Regions from separate parts of the Halotolerantifilum yawarlongkerapense genome, predicted to be linked through region 2. Evidence: riboswitches for the same ligand, from Rfam matches in the RefSeq annotation. Region 2 holds a riboswitch; the other holds the start of a gene.
The links. Region 2 has a riboswitch for thiamine pyrophosphate ahead of ACULM0_RS09295 (thiamine-binding protein). Riboswitches for the same ligand answer to the same signal wherever they lie in the genome.
Positions count from the first base shown of each region.

Region 1 (10,140 bases), 1.2 Mb from region 2:
TCGGATGCATCATCGAGACCCCACAATTCCACGAGTATATGACGGGTTTCGAGAACCTGTGGCAACTGGCTAGTATGGAAAGAGGCATCCAGGAGTTCGAAATGATGGACGCCGTCAAAAAGGTTGGTATGCAGGCGCGCATCCACGACCTCGTCAGCACTTACTCCCTTGGTATGAAACAGCGCCTCGGCATCGCCCAGGCCATGATGAAAAAACCAGACCTCTTGATCCTGGATGAACCGACCAACGGCCTGGATCCCGCCGGTATCAGGGAATTCCGTGAGCTGGTTCGCTTTCTCGCCAGGGACACCGGCCTCACACTCCTCATCTCCAGCCACCTCTTGTCAGAAATTCAGATGATGTGCGATGAAGTGGCCATCATCCTCCACGGTCGAATCATCAGGACCCTGAAGGTTGACGATCTCCGCAGGCAGCAGAAGGTCACCTGGTCGGTAGATCACCCCGATCTTGCGATGAACGTGTTAGCAGAGCAATTTCCAGAAGTACCTATCACCAGGGTCGACCAAGAACTTAGCGCCATGATCGATTCCGATCTCCTCCCTCAGATCAACGAGCAATTGGTTCATGCCGAAGCGGGACTTCTTGAGGTCTGCCGACATCAGAAAACCCTGGAGGATCTGTTCATGGAACTGACCGGGGGTGAGACCATTGGATAGACTGGTTGAAAATGAAGTGATCAAGGTGCTCAAAAAGAAACGCCTGCACGTGATCCTGGCCATCCTGATCGTTTTGATCGGTCTCTTTACCTACGGAGAACAGTACACCCTCGAGCGCACCCGGGACCGGGTCACCACGGAGCTGGGCATCGAAAACACACAGCGCTGGCAAGACCTGATTGAACAACAGATCTCGGATCTCAACAGGCGACTGGACAGTCCCTACATCCCCGAGGAGGGCAAAGCCTCGCTCAGGGTACGGATCGAACAGCTGCAATTCTTTCTCGATGAAGGCATCGATCCCATCAGCCCTACTGCGGCACGATTCATGGGTGAGTTCATGGAGCAGTCGGTCTTTCTCCTTCTCCCCCTCCTGATCATCCTAGTGGGTGCCGACATGGTCTCCGGAGAGATGAACACTGGAACGATCAAGATGCTACTGACCCGTCCTGTCAGACGGTGGAAGATTCTACTCGCCAAATGGATCGCCCTTTCGATCCTTTCGATGCTAGTGGTCCTACTCATGGCACTTGTCTCACTTTGTGTTTCCCTGGTCGTCTTCGGTGTAGGCGGGTTCGACGAACCGGTCATCACGGGCTTTCGACTCGTGGGTGATCAGCTCGACACCTCAGTCGTACGCACGATTCCACAGTGGCACTACCTTCTGATGGTCTATGCCATCGGATACTACGTGGCCCTCGTCATCGGCAGTCTCACCCTGATGGTCTCGGTCCTGATGCAAAGTGCCGCGGCTTCGATCGGCGTGCTCATGTCCACCTTGATCGGCGGCAGTTTTCTCAGTTACTTTATCGCCGACTGGGCGATCACGCGTTATCTCTTTACCGTGAACCTCAACCTGATCGCGTTTTTATCGGGAAGTTTCCAGGTTTTCGAAGGACTGAGCATGCTCTTCTCCACCCTGGTACTCCTCGGATGGATGGTCGGTGCCCTGGTCATCGCCTTTGTCGTTTTCGAAAGGAAGGATATCTATGCGTAAGAGACAGCGCTTGCTATGGTATAGTATCGCGGTGCTTTTTCTCCTTGGCTTTGCGGGATTTCTCACCGGCTTCACACAGGCGCTCAACATCGGTCTCGCTGTCACTCGCACAAGCGAACCCGTGGGGCAATCGGATGATAGGCCCTCCCTTCCCTCCGCAGTGGCTGACGGGCACATGGTGGCCCTCGGCGACTCTCTCGCCAGGGGCACCGGTGATCCGACGGGTCGGGGCTTCGCCGGGCGCACCCAGGAGCTTCTGAGCCGAGATACGGGCGATGAGATTGATCTGATCAACCTGGCCGTCGAGGGAATGCGCTCAGACGAACTGCTCGATCAGTTGCAAGATCCCGGTGCACTAGTGCAGATCGAAGGCGCCCGTTGGATTCTCCTGTCGATTGGAGGAAACGATCTGCGGGATGTCGAAAGGACACCTGCGCTAGAGCAGGATAACTTATTTGCAGAACAGCAGGCACGTTATCTCGAGAACCTGGCCCAGTGTATCGATCAGATCCGATCGGTAAACGACAGGGGGCAGATTCTCGTGCTGGGCCTTTACAATCCAAACGATGAGGCTACGATCCGGACTCTCGAGATGCTCCACCAGTGGAACCATCAGACACAGTTGCTCCTCACACCACGGGAGCGCACCCTTTTCGTTCCCACTTACGACCTGTTCGCCAACCACCTCGAGGACGCTCTATCCTTTGACGGTCTGCATCCCAATGAACAAGGGCATCAGGCGATCGCGCGTCGATTTTCTGAGGTGCTCTCTCTATCGACAGAGTGAGCTGTTCAACACGATTTTCCTCATTAGATCCCTAGGATTATGAAAACATTTGCATCGATTCCAAGCGTATGCTATGATGACAAGGACAATTCAATCGAACGTAAACACTGGGAGTGTCGGTTAGGCCGACTGAGAGGAAGACCCGTTAAAGTCTTCGATCCCCGTACCTGATCTGGGTAATACCAGCGTAGGAAAGTGCTTTGCATAAAGTTTATCTCTTTTTGCTAAACGAGAGCATCGCCTGCGGGTGATGCTCTTTTTTTCGTCCCAACAGGTCGTTCGATCGAATCACTTCTTACCAAAACAAAGGAGGTTAGCATGCACATTCGAAAACTAACGACCGCTTCTCTACTCATCGCACTGGGTGTCGTGACCGCACATATGATCTCGATTCCCGTCGGAGTCGCCCGCGCCTTTCCCATGCAGCACGCTATCAATGTCATGGCCGCCGTGCTGCTCGGCACCCCCATGGCTATGATCATTGCTTTTCTCATTTCCCTGCTTCGTTTCATGCTAGGCACCGGCTCCTTGCTCGCCTTTCCAGGAAGTCTCTTTGGCGCGGGACTAGCCGGGCTGCTTTACGCCAAGACCGGGAAGAAAAGTATGGCCCTCACTGGAGAGGTGTTGGGAACGACATTCCTCGGCGGTCTGAGCGCCGTATCCATCGCCCGACTGTTCTTGGGCTTCGGAGGTGCCGCCGGTTACTTCCTCCTGCCCTTTGGCTTGAGTTCGATGACAGGCGCTTTCATCGGATACGCCATCTTGCGCCTGTTACAGGGAGCCGGTAACACCGCCAAGGGCGTCAGAAAAGGAGGTCAAGTATGAAAAATGTACTGACGATAGCAGGATCAGATAGTTCGGGTGGAGCCGGTATCCAGGCCGACCTGAAGACCTTCAGTGCTCACGGAGTCTACGGTATGAGCGTAATCACGGCAATCACGGCGCAGAGTACACGCGGTGTCTTCGGCGTACAAAACGTAGACCCTGAGATCATCCGAAAGCAGCTCGACGTACTCTTCGAGGATATTGAGATCCACGCGATCAAGATCGGCATGGTTTCCACCATAGAGACCATCGAAGTAATCGCGGATTTTCTGGAGAATCACAGGGACATACCTCTTGTGGTCGACCCCGTAATGGTCTCGAAAAGCGGATTCCATCTCTTGGATCGAGATGCTAAAGATGCCCTGATCCGGCGTCTGCTCCCTCTGGCGAATCTTTTAACACCCAACCTCCCGGAAGCCGAGGTCATAACCGATCTTCCAGTGACCAACCTTGAGGAAATGAAAACGGCGGGTGAATCGATCCGCCGTATGGGACCTGATCACATCCTGATGAAGGGGGGCCATCTGTCGGGACAGATGGCGACAGATCTTCTGTACGACGGTAACTCTTGGCAAGCCTATCCATCGATCCGTGTACAGACGAAAAACACCCACGGCACCGGCTGCACCCTATCGGCCTCACTCGCGGCCAATCTGGCCAATGGACTGCCAATCCATGAGGCCGTGCAGCATTCGAAAGCTTACATCGACCGCGCCATCGCATCCGCCCTGTCCATTGGCACAGGACCCGGACCCGTCCACCACTTTCACCCCTTCTACGATCGTACGGGCAAGGGTATCCACCATGATGAAACTTGATTTCGAAGAGGCCTTGCTCCGGATCCGAGAGAGCAGACCGCTCGTCCATCACATCACCAATTATGTGACAGCTTGCGACTGTGCCAATGTCGTGCTCGGCCTCGGGGGCAGCCCTGTTATGGCCGATAGTCCGGAGGAAGTCGTCGAGATGGTTTCCATGGCCTCGGCCCTTGTGCTCAACCTCGGGACATTGAGTCGGGATCGGCTGGAAGCCATGCTCCGGGCGGGAAAAGAGGCGAATCGGAAAGGGATTCCCGTTCTCCTGGATCCAGTGGGCGCTGGTGCCACGGTCTTTCGTTCGCAGGCTGCCAAGAGCCTCCTCGAGCAGATCACCTTCGCCTTTATCCGCGGCAATGAGTCTGAGATACGCTCGCTCCTTGGACTTGCCGGAGGTCCCAGAGGTGTCGATACGCGTGATTCTTTCACCGAACCTTCGACGGAACTGGCCGCAAAGCTTGCCCGTACTTACGCTACAACCGTCGGTGTGACCGGTGCGGTCGACATCGTTTCGGATGGTCGAAAGACCTATAGGGTGCGCAATGGACATCCTATGCTCACTACGATCACAGGAACGGGCTGTATGACCACGTCGCTGATCGGTACTTTTCTCGGTGCTCATGTATCTCCGCTAAAGAGCGGTCTCCTGGGCATTTCCCTTATGGCCATCTCTGGTGAGCTGACAGCCGAGTCACTGACACCAGAACAGGGAACGGGTCATTTTCATAGTCATCTCATGGACTTTTTATCCCGATCTGTAGCGAATGATTTGCGAGAGCGATTGCATCTTGAGGAGGCAACGAACCATGATTAATCTACAAGAGCAGCTGAAGCTGTACCTGGTGACGGATGGTAACATCACATCGGACGAATCCCTCTTGTATGTGCTCGAGGAGGCGCTGATCGGCGGTGTGACCACAGTGCAGCTAAGAGAAAAAGGCTGCACCACTAAAGACTTCATGCGCCGCGCAAAACGCGCGCACGCTCTAACGAGAAGATACCAGGTCCCGCTCATCATCAACGACCGGGTGGATGTGGCCCTGGCGATTGGAGCAGAGGGCGTGCACCTTGGTCAGCAGGATCTTACCGTTGCCGACGCCCGGAGAATCACCGGACCCCATATGCTCATCGGGGTTTCTACTGCGACCCTAGAGGAGGCAGTGATCGCTGAGTCCGAGGGTGCTGATTACCTGGGTGTGGGCGCCCTCTACGCCACCGGTACCAAGACCAACACAAGACCGGTGTCACTCGATACGCTCAGAAGGATCACAAGCAAGGTTCAGATTCCAGTCGTTGCCATCGGGGGGATCAATCATGAGAATACCCCTCCTGTAGTCCGCTGCAATGTGCATGGTATCGCCGTCGTCTCCGCCATATGTAAAGCGACTGCTCCGCGCGAAGCCGCAGGGCAATTCATCGAAACAATTGACAAAACAAGGAGGAACGCATGATGCTTCCCTACGCCATAATCATTGGTTCACTGTTTACCGCTGTCGTCCTTTTCTCCGTGATCGGTATTCTGCACAGCAAGGGTAGAATACAGGGTAGCGATGACTTTTTCACCGCCCGTGGTAGCACGGGTACGGGCTATCTATCCGCTACTTTCATGGCCTCATTTCTGGGCGTCTTCATTCTCTTCACACCACCAGAGGCAGGCGCCATCGGTGGGATCAGCGCTGTTGTCTTCTACTCCCTTGGGCTCGCTGGTCTTTACCTGGCCTTTCTCTTCCTCGGCCCCAAGATCCGTCAGTACCTTCCTCACGGGAGCACGCTCAACGATTACGTCTCTATACGCTACGGCAGGGGTATGTTCACACTGACCTTTCTCATCTCACTCTTCTACATGTATGTGCACCTTATCGCCGAACTAACAGCCATAGCACTCCTTGCCCGAGAGATGGCAGGTATTCCGATGCTTCTCACCGCTTCTCTCGTGGGAACTGGTGCGCTGGTCTACACGACCTACGGCGGTTTGAAAGCCTCGATCTTCACAGATGTGATCCAGATGATCCTAGTTATACTCCTGCTCGTCATCACGGGTATCGGTATCACGGTTTACGTCGGCAGTCCCACCGCCCTTATCGATGGAACCCGTGAACTGATGCCGCAGCTCGTGCAGTTTGATAACCCGGTGGGAATCGAATTCGGCTTGACACTGATGATTGCCGTGATGGTGGCAAACCTCTTCCACCAAGGCTACTGGCAGCGAATCTACGCGGGAAGTAATGATAGCAGTCTGCGCAGAGCGCTCAAGATCTCCTTGGTTCTGGCCGTTCCGATTATGCTGTTCACCGGTCTCCTGGGCGTGTTCTCCACCGGCCTGGGCTATACCACCAACCCGTCCGTCGCGTTGTTCGCTATGATCTACTCTACCTTCCCAGTCTGGTTGGTTCTAGTCCTTTTCCTTCTGGCCGTCGTCCTCGTGATGAGCACGGTGGACACGCTGTTGAACGCGCTGGTGACGAGCTTGCTCCTCGGTTCTAGAAAGAGACAATCGGCGGTGGATATGAAGGTGCAATCGCATCGCATCCGGTGGATCGGCATCGGCATCACGATCTCAGCAGCATGGATCGCCTCCATGGGCTTCAGTGTTCTCTCCCTCTTTCTCCTGGCTGATCTCCTCTGTGCGGGTCTGGTCATCCCCTTGTTCTACGGTCTCTACGACGCCAGATTGTCGGGAAAGGTCGCTCTGATCGCATCGGTGATTGGTGTGCTCTCGGGTGTTCCTTTCTTCCTGAAGGGGGAGCTCTTGATCAGTTTCCTGCTCCCGCTCCTCTCATCGACCGCCACTATCTTGATCGGTTTGGCCTTTTATTCTCCAAAAAGACAGAGCGCGGATCAATCCGTGTAAAGAAAGGAAGAGGTTGCCCCGCGGCAACCTCTTCTTCTATCGCGTAATTATTTGTCGATGAATGAAAACCGATCCACCCTCTGTCCCTCCACCTCCTTTTGATCGAGGAACATCTCGAGCGGTCGCACCCAGATGCTGTGGTCTCCGTACAGTTTCTCGTAGACCACTACTTCTTCCTCCGTTTCGCTGTGCGTGGCAATGTGGAGCAGTCGGTACTTGTTGCCCTTGAAATGTTTGTAAATGCCGCCTACGACCAAGTCTTCTTTTCTCATGAGAACTCCTTTCTCTTTTCGTGTTCATTCTATTCTACACGATTTTCCCTCGTAAACTGACGCGCATCAAGGTTTCGCGAGCGATTCTCCTGTAGCATGGACTTACAAAGAAAGCGAAAGGAGCAAACCATCATGTTGAAAAACATCCACCAACACAAACCTACCCTCACCTTCGTATCCGGTCTGCTCATCGCCCTGGGCTTCCTACTCGGCGGCGTAGGTTTTGGATTTTGGCGAGACATCGCATTGATCCTAGCGACATTCGTAGCCAGTCTCCCCATTGCCGTTACCGCCTATCGTTCCCTCAAGCTTGACGCTCCCACTGATGTTACACTAGTTTTATAGACACGTTCTAAGCGATTTAAAACAGCTGCGGTAGAGTGGCATCTCCTAATTTGAATAGATGATCGCGTATCGATATACTTGAATGAGTTAGGAGATGATAGAAATGGCAAACAACCGAAAGCACTATGATGATGATTTTAAAAAGATGATAGTCGACCTATACAAAAGTGGACGATCTGCAGATGAGTTAGCCAATGAGTTCGGCATCTATCGCGGAGCAGTCTATCGGTGGAAGAAAGAGTTTGAAGTCGTTCATCAAGATAATGGGCAAGCCTTAACAAATCGCGATATGACTGAGATGAAGAGAAAAATGGCTAAAATGGAAAAAGAAAATGCCATCCTCAAAGATGCTTTAAGAATCATGTCAAAAAAGTAACGACCGGGCAGCTCCATCAGACCGCGCACGAAGTTGTAAAGCTTCACAGTAGCTCAGTATCAATGACGTGCGACCTGCTCGGTATTAAGCGGTCAACGTTTTATGAAAAGGAATCGAGAACCCCAAGCCAGCGAGATCGAGAGAACCAGGAGCTGCGGGAGCAGATTCTACGGATTTGGATGAACAGCAAAAAACGATACGGAGCACCCAAGATCAGAATGCGCCTCAATGAAAAGCGTGCGAAGAAAGAGCAAGGAGCCGTTGGCATCAACCGTGTACAACGCTTGATGAGAGAACTGGGTATTCATTCGATTACTAAGAAAAAGTATAAGCACCACGCTTCAAAAGCGAATCACGACCCTCTTCTAAAAGATTTGATTGGTAGAGATTTTAGGGCTTCGACGCCTTTTGAAAAATTAGTCAGTGATATTACATATATTCATACCGCGAGACACGGGTGGTGCTACCTCGCTGTGATCATGGATGTATACTCAAAGGCTGTCATCGGTTGGTCATTCTCAAAGAAAATGGACGCTCGGTTAACGAGTGATGCTCTCAAGAAAGTGATTAAAAAGGGACTGTTTCACCGAGGTACGATTCTACACTCAGATCGGGGTAGTCAGTACACCGCTCACGCCTATAGAGCTTTAGCTAAAAAATATGGCTTTCAGCAATCTTTCTCAGCTGTGGGCTGTCCATACGATAACGCGTCCATAGAGTCTTTTAACGCTGTTCTGAAAAAGGAACTCGTGCACCATGAGAAGTATGATACGTACCAGCAGGCTCATATTAGCCTCTTCCAATATATTGAAGCATTCTACAACAACCAACGGATCCATGGGTCCATTAATTACCGAACACCCAATGAAATGTTGAAGAGTCACTAGCAGCAAACTTTTGGGTAGAATAGTGCAAGCTAGGTTTATGCCGCGAAAGCCACTTCGGTAAGGGTGAATCCCCTCTGGTATGCTTTCAAGGTTTGATAGGGCTACCGATTGATAGACTCAGGTGTCCAGAGGGGATAGGGCCCCTGCCGAAGTGGAACGTGGAATAAATAATTCAGGAGAGAATCCATCCTTAACAGCGATTTGCTTAAAACTTGTCCAAAAACTTGACTTAGATCCACACAGCTAAAGCAGTGGGATTCCCGAGTGATGAAAAAGCGACTTCCTGCGAAGCATATTGTTCCATTTCTGACCGCTTAGTGTGACCTCGGGCCAAGGGGGCGCCATCACCCCTCCTAGGGCAGTGCGTGTAACACCCTAGGCTGATAGACTGTTACCGTCTAGCATAGTCTTGCGCTGGATATTGCTAGCCCCGACAAGATCTCTGTGAGCCTCAAATCCACACTGACAATGATGTTTTCTATCGTTCGCTGTGTTTTTTGTCCCTCAAGAAGGACACGTCTTTGAAGTATAGGCAGGATCTACATACATGACCTCGATACCTTCCAGCTTTGCCTTGTACTCAAAGAACGACGATAGACGATAGAAGGACCACTTATGCAAGCTGTGTTTGTTTTTTCGACATGTTCTTGTCGTTTTTCGGATGCAAAAGAACAGCGCCCTCATTCAAGACCCGACGGCCGTGAACGAGAGCGCCTGTTATGCTCAATGTCGATAAACTCGGTTGGCCGAGGAGAGGGGCTCCGAGTACATCGATAGGATATTATGCTAGATGATCGAGTGCTGCGAAAGAAAGCTTTCTAGCTGATGTCGATCTGGTAGGGCTTCCTTGGCTCCACGGGCTGTAACCGATAGCGCGCCGGTTCCGTTCGCATAGCGCATACGGTCGGTAGCGGAAAGGCCTCGAATCATGGCGCTCAGGTAGCCAGCGGCAAAAGCATCCCCTGCTCCGGTTGTATCCAGTGGCTTTACAGAGAATCCTTGAGATGCAAACTGAACACCTTCTCGTGTCACGAGTATGCTTCCCTCTTTGCCCTGCTTGTAAATAACTGTCTGACATCCTTTTGAGAAAAACAATGAAAAGTCTAGATCCTCGTGATCACCAACCAACTGTTGGTACTCCACACGATTGAGAAACAATAGATCGACCAGTGGCAGCAAAGGTCCTAACACTTCCATCCCATGTCTGCAGATCAAACTGCCGGGATCAAAGCTGGTTTGCAGTCCATTCTTCTTCGCACGCTCCAAAAGGGGTCTCACCATGTGCAGTTGCGGACTGCTCATATGAAA
Region 1 covers NZ_CP199719.1:697,091-707,230, forward strand. The annotation lists gene ACULM0_RS03385 (ABC transporter ATP-binding protein) at 1-677, shown strand, start outside; gene ACULM0_RS03390 (ABC transporter permease subunit) at 661-1,674, shown strand; gene ACULM0_RS03395 (GDSL-type esterase/lipase family protein) at 1,667-2,461, shown strand; TPP riboswitch at 2,561-2,672, shown strand; gene thiW (energy coupling factor transporter S component ThiW) at 2,780-3,286, shown strand; gene thiD (bifunctional hydroxymethylpyrimidine kinase/phosphomethylpyrimidine kinase) at 3,283-4,104, shown strand; gene thiM (hydroxyethylthiazole kinase) at 4,091-4,915, shown strand; gene thiE (thiamine phosphate synthase) at 4,908-5,552, shown strand; gene ACULM0_RS03420 (sodium:solute symporter family transporter) at 5,549-6,952, shown strand; gene ACULM0_RS03425 (DUF1653 domain-containing protein) at 7,000-7,224, opposite strand; gene ACULM0_RS03430 (hypothetical protein) at 7,357-7,569, shown strand; gene ACULM0_RS03435 (transposase) at 7,673-7,945, shown strand; partial or broken gene ACULM0_RS03440 (IS3 family transposase) at 7,972-8,832, shown strand; partial or broken gene ACULM0_RS03445 (zinc ribbon domain-containing protein) at 9,208-9,516, opposite strand; gene ACULM0_RS03450 (carbohydrate kinase family protein) at 9,619-10,140, opposite strand, start outside.
Region 1: another riboswitch for thiamine pyrophosphate. It lies ahead of thiW (energy coupling factor transporter S component ThiW); the one in region 2 lies ahead of ACULM0_RS09295 (thiamine-binding protein).

Region 2 (10,140 bases):
CGGGCGAATCACCAAGCACATGAGCTACAGCCGCCTGCTCCTTATGGTGAACACCCTGCTGGGGGTCTGTATCCTGGCAATGGCACTGCCGCTCGGATGGGCGGTTCCGATGGACCTGACCGTCTACTTGACCCTCGTGATGGGGCTGCTCGGGGTGGCGATCTCGCTTTTGGATATTCCCATCATGGCCATCATGCAGACCCGTGTGCCGGAAGCCATGCTCGGACGCGTGATGAGCCTGGTGATGACCCTGGTCAAGATAATCGCTCCCTTGGGCTTACTGCTCTCGGGTTGGGCGATTCAATACATCCCCACTTTTTGGATGCTGACGCTCTCGGGTATGGTCATGGTGGCACTGACCCTCTTGTACCGAAAGCTCATGACCCGAATCGATATGACGCTCTAGAAAGACCCTTCGCGGTCTTTCTTTGTTTTGTGGTAGAATAGACTTAATGAATAGGGAGGGGGAAGACCGTGCGCTGGGTATCGATGTTTTTCGTGGTGATTGTGACGGTGTTCTACCATATCTCTCAGAAGGCCATCGACACGGTGGTTCACCCTGCTGTCTCCCTGGTGGTGACCTATACGGTTTCCCTGGTGCTCTCGCTTTTGATCTTGTTGATCTGGCCACCGGAAGGAACCATCGTCGGTGAGCTGGGACGCGTGAACCGGTGGTCCGTCTTGCTGGGTGTGGCTATCGTGGGCATTGAGATCGGGTTCCTTTTGATCTACAGGAGCAGCTGGCCCATCGGGACGGCTTCCCTCGTGGCCAACGGACTGGTCGCTGCAGTGCTCTTTGCGGTGGGGGTCCTGGTCTTTGCGGAGCCCATGGGAACAAGACAGCTGATCGGACTGGTCTTTGCATTGATCGGTCTGGTGCTTTTGAACGGTTGAGGAGGAAATACAATTGGATCAGATCGATCGACAACTACTGGAACTTCTAAAGCAAAATAGCCGGCGCTCGATCTCCGATATGAGTCGTGCGGTGGATCTATCGATCCCGGCGGTTCGCGACCGGGTAAAACGCCTAGAGGAGCAGGGCGTCATCGCCAAGTACACCCTCCGGGTGGACCGGGGGATGACGGACCAGGGACTGCTCACCTATGTGGGCATCAACGTGGAACACAGCATGGATCTACCCTCTTTCAAGGCTTTTGTCCTGGGCGATGACCGGATCCTGTCCTGCCATCACATTTCGGGGGAGTTCGACTACTTCATGAAGGTGGCCTTGAAGGATACGGATTCCTTGGAGGACTTCATCATGAAGGACTTGAAGTGCTTCGAAGGCGTGAAGGAAATCAAGACCATGGTGGCTTTTTCCACGATCAAAGAAGAATGAATAGGGGCCGTTCATAGAACGGCCATTTTTTCGTCACACGCACGTTATTGTCATTTGGTAGACTTCGTGATACGGTTAGTAGAGTTGAAACGTAGAAGAAAAGGAGCGACTGAAAATGAAGCAGATGAAGAAATATGGATTACTCACGCTCATGGTGGCGGTAGCCATCACCGGAGCCGCTTGTTCACAAGAATCGGAAACCCCAGCGCCGGAGGCCGCTCAAGAAGAGATGGCTGTCGATGCGGTGGCAACGGTGAACGGTGAGCCGATCACACAGGAGCGATTCGATAGGCAGCTCGATCAGTTCCGCGCCATGTACGAGCAGCAGGGTCTCGACCTCGATGCAGAGGAGAACGCCGAGATGCTGACGCAGATCGAGAACAGCGCACTGAACCAGCTGGTGCAGGAAGAGGTGCTCCTCCAGGCCGCAGAAGAAGCCGGTGTGGAGACTTCTACAGAAGAAGTCGCCGCTGAGATCGAACTGATGAAGACGCAGTTTGGTTCTGAGGAAGAGTTCAACACCATCTTAGAGGACATCGGCATGACGCTCGAAGACCTCGACCAGATGGTGAAGATCCAGATGACCATCGATCGCTATCTTGCCGAAGCGGTGGAAGCCATCGAAGTAACGGATGAAAGAGTTCAGGAGAGCTACGACGAGTACGTGGCCTATATGGGTGCACAAGAAGTACCCGAGGGTGAAGAAGCCCAGGAAATCCCGGAGTTTGAAGAGATCAAGGAAGCCCTGAGGGATCAGATCGCCAGCCAAGAGCAGGAGACGGCGATCGGCGAGCACATCAGCAACCTCATGGAAGAGAGTACGATCGAGATCGACCAAGAAGAAGTGTCGGAAAGCGAAACAACAGAAGAATAATCGATCCAAGTAGAAGCGGCCCCCCGCCCCTTCCCCTACAAGGGAAAGGCGGGAGGCCGCATTTTATTATTCGTAGGTTTTCTTTACGTCGCTGGCGATACTGGCGAAAAGCATGGCCTGGTAGTAGGGGTAGAAGGAAAGGGTGTCGCCCACACGAAGGATTTTCTCCGACTTGGTGACATCCAGGATGAGATGGTCGCTGGAGCTGCCCACGACCGTCACGCCTGCCATGGTGGGGATCAGTTTCTCGTGGTCGCCCATGTCCTGTTTACCGAGGGCGACCAGTGCCCGCTTGCACACGCCGATATCCTCGTAGGTGGGGCGGTTACCGAAGGCATCGATGGTGATTTCGCCCACGGGATAGCTGGGTTTGTCCTTGATCTCGATGATCTGGGCGGTGATGCGCATGGTGGTGTTGATCAGGTCGTCTTGGTCGTAGCCCCAGAAATCCGTGAGATCTCTCGCGAGCAGAATCCCCTCTCCTATACGCAGGTGGTTGATCCGCGGGGGCATCTCATCGTCGTAGAGGAGCGTCAGGGAGCTGGTGGCGCCACCGCTGATGATCTCAAGAGAGCGGTGGATGATCTCGGTCTCGATGGACTCGGCGAGATCCACGAGACGGCCCAGGTTCTCCTTGGTAGGGCGGATGGATCCGTAGCAGCCGAGGTTCGTCCCGATGCCCACGAGCTCCAGGTACTTGTTCTCTTCCACGAAGGAAGCGGCTTCAAAGAGTGCCTCTGGTTCGAAGAAGCCCTCCCGTAAATCCCCGAGGTCCATCATGAGGATCACGCCGTGGTGCTTTTCCTTTTTTTCACAGAGCTTTGCCAGTGCTTTGAGCGTCTTCAGGTCGGATTGCAGGCTGCGGTCCGCGCCGGTGAGCACATCTTCCAATTCGTCCAGCATGGGGATGCGAAGGAGGAGGGTGCGGGTATCCCATTCTTTCCTGTAGGCCTTCAAGTGGTCGATACGAGAACTGGCCAGTTCGGAGGCCCCCATCTTACGAAAAATGCCTGCGATCTCAAGATCGCCTGCCACGCCCTTGGTCACACCGGCCACCTGGATACCGACCTTTTCGCATCTTGCAATGACCTGTTTGGCATTGTGCTCGATCTTCCTGAGGTTATAGATCATCTGTGGATAATTAGCCACGGTGCGTCTCTCCTTTTTCAAATAAATCCTTGGGTATTTCGAATCGCGCGGTGATCTGGGGATCCACTACCTGGCAGATCCGGAGGTCGCCACCCAGGGACATCAGGGTGGCGGCGGTGTTCTTCTCGAGGCCCCTGTGTTCGGTCAGATAGGTGAACATGGCAAGGCTGGCCGCTTCGAGCGCCGCATCCGTTGTTTTTCGCGAAGCGATGGTTGCAAAGCGGTCTTTTGTCTCGACAAAAGGTGTGGGTAGGGCGCTGTCCTGAAGAACCTCTACGGAAAGGGTGATCCTCCCGGGGATCTCCAGGCCGCTGACGCAGACCTCGCCATCCCCCATGGCCGCGTGGAGGTCGCCCACGGACAAAAGGCCGCCGTCCACCTGGGCGCGGAGGGTTACGAGGCTCCCCTCGGTGATCAGTTTGCAGTCCATGTTGCCGCCGTGCTCGTGGGGGGTGTAATTGTCCACGGCCTCGACGGGCGCCACGCCGATGATCCCGATCATGGGATCGACGGGAACGGAGAGGCCCTCGGCGATCTGGATGCGACCGCCTTTGATCTCAAAGCGGCTGACCTTTCCCTCGTCGAGCAGCGGGGCCAAATACCCGAAGGTATCGTCGGTGGCAGCGTAACCGTCCTCTTCAATCTCGATGCGGTGGATGGTGATCCGGAGCAGGTCACCCGCCCGGGCGCCCTCGATGCCCAGGGGGCCGCTAGCGGGATTTTTCTGTTTCGGCAGGTCCTCTCGGTAACCGTTCCCCCAGCAGTCGTAGGTCTCGAACTGGACCCTTTCGCCCGGTGCGGCCCAGAGAACGGCTTCTTGCGTTCCCACCATTTCCTCGTGACATTGTTCTTTTCGAATTGTTTGCATGATCTCCCTCCTCATGCACCCATTATAACAAAATTTTCTCATTCTTTGGGGTGCTCGATTTGCGCCCTTGTCAAAAGGGAGGATCTGGCATACAATGGTCCTGAAAGTAGATAAGGAAAAGGGGAGCTGGCGTACCGGCTGAGAGGAAACGAAAGTTTCGACCCTCGAACCTGATCTGGGTAATGCCAGCGTAGGGACCAAAAGTCGAGAGACAACACGTCGCTATCCTGGTGACGTGTTTTGTTGTTTTTGAAAAGGAGGGTTTTCTCTTGAAAGATATCGTGAACTTAAGCCTGCAGATTTTACCCCGCGTACCGGACGACCAACTCTACGGTGTGGTGGACCAAGTGATCGCCTTGATCCAGGCCTCGGGTTTTCCCTATGAAGTGGGCCCCATGGAGACCACGGTGGAGGGCCCGCTGGACGAGGTGCTCGAGCTGGTGAAAGAGGCACAGGTGATTTGTACGGAAGCCGGTGCCAGCCGGGTGCTGTCGGTGATCAAGATCGATTACCGGCCGGGAGGTGTGACGATGCATGAAAAGATCGGCAAGTATCGATAACCACCTGGCGCCGGCGTCGGTCTTCCTGGGACTCTTGGTCCTCTGGGAGCTGGCGACTCGCCTGGGGGGCGTGCCCGCCTACATTCTACCGGCACCCACGAACATCCTGCGGACCCTCGTGACGGACGCCCCCCGCTTGATTCCCCATGCGATCACCACGCTACAGGAAGCCCTACTCGGTTTCGGCCTGGCGGTACTTTTCGCGCTGATCCTGTCGATCCTGATGGACCGACTGCCCCTGGTGAAGAAGGCGCTCTATCCGCTTTTGGTGTTATCCCAGACAGTACCGATCATCGCACTGGCGCCGCTTTTCGTCCTGTGGTTTGGCTTCGGGATGCTACCGAAGGTCATCGTGGTGATCTTGGTCTGCTTCTTCCCGGTGGCCATCAGTCTCATCGAGGGTTTCGCCTCGGTGGATACAGAGCTTGTGGATATGATGCGCTCCATGGGGGCCTCTCAGACAGCACTTTTTTATCATGTCAAGCTACCGGCGGCCGGTGTGAGTTTTTTCTCCGGCCTTCGGATTGCGGTCACCTACAGCATCATGGGCGCTGTGATCGGCGAGTGGCTCGGTGGGTCATCGGGTCTTGGCGTCTACATGATGCGTGTAAAACAGTCCTTCGACACGACGAAAGTCTTTGCCGTGATCGTCGTGATCGTGCTGCTCAGCATGGGACTTTTTAAACTAATGACGGGCATCCAAAAATGGGTGATGCCCTGGAACCAACAGAGGAGGTAAATGAAAATGAAACGAAAAACAACCACAATGGTCCTAATGACAATCCTGATCCTTTCGGTCGCCGCTTGTGCGCCGGCGGTAGAAGAAGAAACGATGCAAGACGTTACGGTGCTTCTTGACTGGGTACCGAACACCAACCACACGGGTCTTTACGCTGCGCTAGAAGAAGGCTACTTTGCCGAGGAGGGGCTCAACGTGGAGATCATCCAGCCCTCTGAAGGCGGTAGCGCCGATCTGATCGCAGCGGGACAGGCTGATTTTGGAATCAGTTACCAAGAGCAGGTGACCTACGCACGGACGGGTGAGGCAGACCTGCCCATCGTGGCTATCGCGGCTGTGATCCAGCACAACACGTCGGGTTTTGCCTCGCCGGCGGACAAGGGGATCGAGACCCCTGCGGATTTCGAAGGTAAGAAGTACGGCGGGTGGGGCTCGCCGGTGGAAGAGGCCATGCTGCGCTCCATGATGGAGGCGGAGGGCGCTGATTTCGACGAGCTGGAGATGGTGAACATCGGGGCGATGGATTTCTTTGCCAGCGTAGCCGAACATGTGGACTTCACCTGGATTTACTACGGATGGGATGGCGTCGCGGCCGAGCAGAAGGGAATGGACCTCAATTTCATCCTGCTCCAAGATTTTGATGAAGATCTGGACTTCTACACGCCGGTGATCATTGCATCGGAAGACCTGCTCGAAAGGGATCCGGGACTGGCCGAGGCTTTTTTGAGGGCAACATCCAAGGGATACAACTTTGCAATCGAGAACCCCGAGGAGGCTGTGGGCCACCTGCTCACCCATGCGCCGGAGATCGATGCCACCATCGCGCTGGCCAGCCAGGAGTACTTGGCGGAGGAGTATGCGCGGGGTGTGGACCGCTGGGGAGAAATGGAGGCGAGCACCTGGGCGAACTACGCGGACTGGCTTTATGAGCGCGGGCTGATTGCCGAGCCCCTCGATGTGGAGGAGGCTTTCACCAATGCGTACCTCCCCGAGTAAGGGACTCTTTCTCGATGGCATCAGCTATGCCTACGAGGGGATGCCTGTGCTCGAGGACATTGACCTGTCCCTGGCGCCGGGAGAGTTCGCGGCGATCATCGGCCCCTCGGGCTGTGGGAAGACAACGCTCTTCAATATCATAGCGGGCCTCCTCAAACCGGATGAAGGGCGTGTGGTCATCGATGGTGAGGACCACACGAGTATCACGGGTCGGGTGAGCTACATGCACCAGAAGGATCTGCTCCTTCCCTGGAAAAAGGTGATCGACAACGTAGCCCTGCCCCATGTGCTCAAGGGACTGAGGAAAAAAGAGGCGCGCGAACGTGTGCGCCCTTATTTCGAGGTCTTCGGCCTGGAGGGCTTCGAGATGAAGTATCCTTACCAGCTCTCCGGTGGGATGCGTCAGCGGGTGGCCCTCATGCGTACCTATATGTTCTCGGAGGATTTGATTTTGCTCGATGAGCCCTTCGGCGGCCTGGATGCAATCACCAAGGAGCGCCTGCAGGATTGGTGGCTGGACGTCATCGGTCGACTGGACGCGGCTTGTCTGCTGATCACCCACGATGTGGACGAGGCCATTCACATGGCCGATCGGATCTACGTGCTGACGAACCGCCCGGCGGCCATCGGCGATGTGGTGGAGGTTTCGATCGACCGGGAGGATCCCGAGGCCTTTATGGCGCTCAGGAAACGGATCGTGGCAGAGTTGACGGGAGATCGCAAAGCCAAGCGGAAAGGGAAGGAAAGTGATGGACATGGCCCTATTTGACCAGGCGGCCGCTACCTATGACCAGTGGTACACCACGGAGGTCGGAGAGGTGGTGGAAGCGGTGGAATGGAAGTGTGCACGCGACCTGTTGAATCTCACAAAAGGGATGGAAGTGCTCGATGCCGCATGCGGCACGGGCCGATTCGCCCAGGTATTGGCGGACAGAGGGTGCCGCGTCACCGGTGTGGACCAGTCCGCGGCCATGCTGGCAAAGGCGGAGGAGCGACTCGTGGCATACGACCAGGTGACGCTCCTAAAAGAGGATCTCGAGCACTTACCCTTTCCGCAAGATCGGTTCGATCGGGTGGTGTCCATGGCGACCTTTGCTTTTCTAAAGGATCCGAAAGTTGTGCTCGAGGAACTCTTCCGCGTGACGAAACCCGGCGGTCAAATTGTCGTGGGGATCATCACCGCGGACGGAGCCTGGGGAAAACTATACCGATCGGAAGCCTTCCGAGAAGATCCGGTCTTCAGTCGTGTGACCTTTCTCAGCCCGGGAGAACTCGGGAGGATTCACGCTAGTGAGCTGGAGAAAACCGGTGGTTGTCTGTACCTAGCGCCGGGAGAGGAACCCTTCACGGCAGAGGCAGATCGTCAGTTGGATGGAAAAAGAGAGGCGGGGTTCGCGTGTCTGATGTGGCGAAAAGCGCGACCCTAGAGCTTTCTTATTATCCGCTTGGGGTAAGGGACGTCAAGGGATCGGTGGAAAGTATCCTCGAGATCCTGATGGCGTCGGGGCTATCCCACGAGACGAGCGCGATGTCCACGGTGGTTCGCGGGGAGATCGGGGACCTGCTGTCCCTGATCGAGGCGATCCACAGATCGGCCGACGAGAGGGACGAGGCCTTCACTTTGGTGATGAAACTGTCGAACAGTTGTGGTTGCAAAGAGTAAGGTGTGGGCCCTGTCCATGCTCTATGGGATTCAGCCCTGTTGTCTTGGGTATCTATGCGGTATAATGAAACCGTGAGATACTGGAGATATTGGGGGTGATCCCGTGGTGGACAGGGCTTTTGATATGCGTGAGTTTAACGACATCATCAAACAGACGATCGATGCGATCGAGATGAGTAAGAATGAGATCTATCATATTGTCGAGCATGCCCGCGTGGAATTCGAACAGACCAAAGAAAAAATTGACCGGGTGCAGGCACAGGTTGCCCGGGTGATCGAACATGTGGATACGCTGCAGCGCAAGGAGAAGGAAGCCAGGCAGCATCTCATGGTGGTGAGTCGCGATCTGACGCGTTACCAAGAGTCGGATATCAAGGATGCTTATGAGAATGCCACGGAGCTGAGGCTCCAGTTACAGCTGAAGCAAAATGAAGAGAAGCAGCTGATCAAACAACGCAGGGAGCTGGAGATGTCGCTCCGCAAGGTGGAGCGGATTCTGGAGAGTGGTCAGAAGCTGATCAACCAGGTGGGGATCGCGCTGAACTTTATCACCAGCGATTCCATCGAGCGAATGACTTCTCAGTCGACGCACGAGGACCGCGTCTACGTGGGACTCCGTGTCCTGGAGGCCCAGGAGGAAGAGCGTCGCCGGATCAGCCGAGAGATTCACGATGGGCCGGCCCAGGCCATGGCCAATATCGTGTTCAAGGCAGAGATCACCAAGGCGGTGTTCAAGCGCGATGCAAACCAGGGCTTTGCGGAGCTCGATGAGTTGAAAGAGACGGTGCGACAGACGCTCGATGAGGTGCGTAAGATCATTTACGATCTGAGACCCATGAGTTTGGATGATATCGGCCTGATGCCGACGATCCGCAAGCACCTGGATAAGTTCAAGGAAGAGACGGGAATCCAGATTGAGTTCCACGCCACGGAGATGAAAGAGGAAGTGGACACGATCATTCAGCTGGCGATTTTCCGTATCCTCCAGGAAATCATGAACAATGTGAAGAAACACTCCAAGGCGAGTCTTATGAAATTGCAGATTGCCTTCGGTTCGAAATATCTGAGCATCAAGTTAACGGACAACGGCATAGGTTTCGATTACGAAGAGACGTTGGACCGTGTGAAGCGCGAGGGGCAGAGCTACGGACTGCTGGGCCTCAAGGGACGTGTGGAGGATCTGCACGGGTCGCTGAAAGTGAATTCGGAGATGGGCAAGGGCACATCTTACTACGTGAAGATTCCGATCAGCAAGGAGGTGATGATGGATGACTTCGACACCGATTAGGGTACTGATCGCCGATGATCATGCGCTTATCCGCCAGGGCATCCGTCGGATCCTAGAGTACGAGGCGGATATCCGCGTGGTGGGTGAGGCGGAAAATGGCCGGGAGACCCTGGGCTTCATCAAGATGTTGAAACCGGATCTTTTGATCATGGACATCAACATGCCGCAGCTCACGGGTTTTCAGGTCTTGGAGAAGCTCCACGAGATGGATATGGATCAAAAGACCATCTTGCTGACGGTGAACGATGACAGCACATCGCTACATATGGCGCTGGACACAGGGGCAGATGCCTATGTCTTGAAAGACTCAAACCCAGAGGACTTGATCGCGGCCCTTCATGAAGTGATGAAGGGTGAGAACTATATCGATAAGCGCCTGGTGAAATTGCTGGTGAACGGTTACAAAACCAGAAATCATGAGGGCGCTTCGAAAATCGAGGAACTCACGGACAGAGAAGCTGAGGTGCTTTCCTGTATCTCCAGAGGTCTCACCAACAAGGAGATCGCCGATAAGCTTTTCATCACGGAGAAGACCGTTAAGAACCACACGACGCATATTTACCGCAAACTAGAGGTCACGGACCGTGTGAAGGCGGCTCTTTACGCCATCGACAACATCGATCTGCTCCCAGACATCTAGCATAGGACTATAGTCCCAAAATAG
Region 2 covers NZ_CP199719.1:1,891,660-1,901,799, forward strand. The annotation lists gene ACULM0_RS09265 (MFS transporter) at 1-406, shown strand, start outside; gene ACULM0_RS09270 (hypothetical protein) at 475-894, shown strand; gene ACULM0_RS09275 (Lrp/AsnC family transcriptional regulator) at 908-1,339, shown strand; gene ACULM0_RS09280 (SurA N-terminal domain-containing protein) at 1,455-2,213, shown strand; gene ACULM0_RS09285 (alanine racemase) at 2,280-3,362, opposite strand; gene ACULM0_RS09290 (acetamidase/formamidase family protein) at 3,355-4,230, opposite strand; TPP riboswitch at 4,340-4,441, shown strand; gene ACULM0_RS09295 (thiamine-binding protein) at 4,500-4,790, shown strand; gene ACULM0_RS09300 (ABC transporter permease) at 4,765-5,529, shown strand; gene ACULM0_RS09305 (ABC transporter substrate-binding protein) at 5,536-6,525, shown strand; gene ACULM0_RS09310 (ABC transporter ATP-binding protein) at 6,506-7,294, shown strand; gene ACULM0_RS09315 (class I SAM-dependent methyltransferase) at 7,281-7,952, shown strand; gene ACULM0_RS09320 (YkoF family thiamine/hydroxymethylpyrimidine-binding protein) at 7,922-8,188, shown strand; gene ACULM0_RS09325 (sensor histidine kinase) at 8,295-9,476, shown strand; gene ACULM0_RS09330 (response regulator) at 9,457-10,116, shown strand.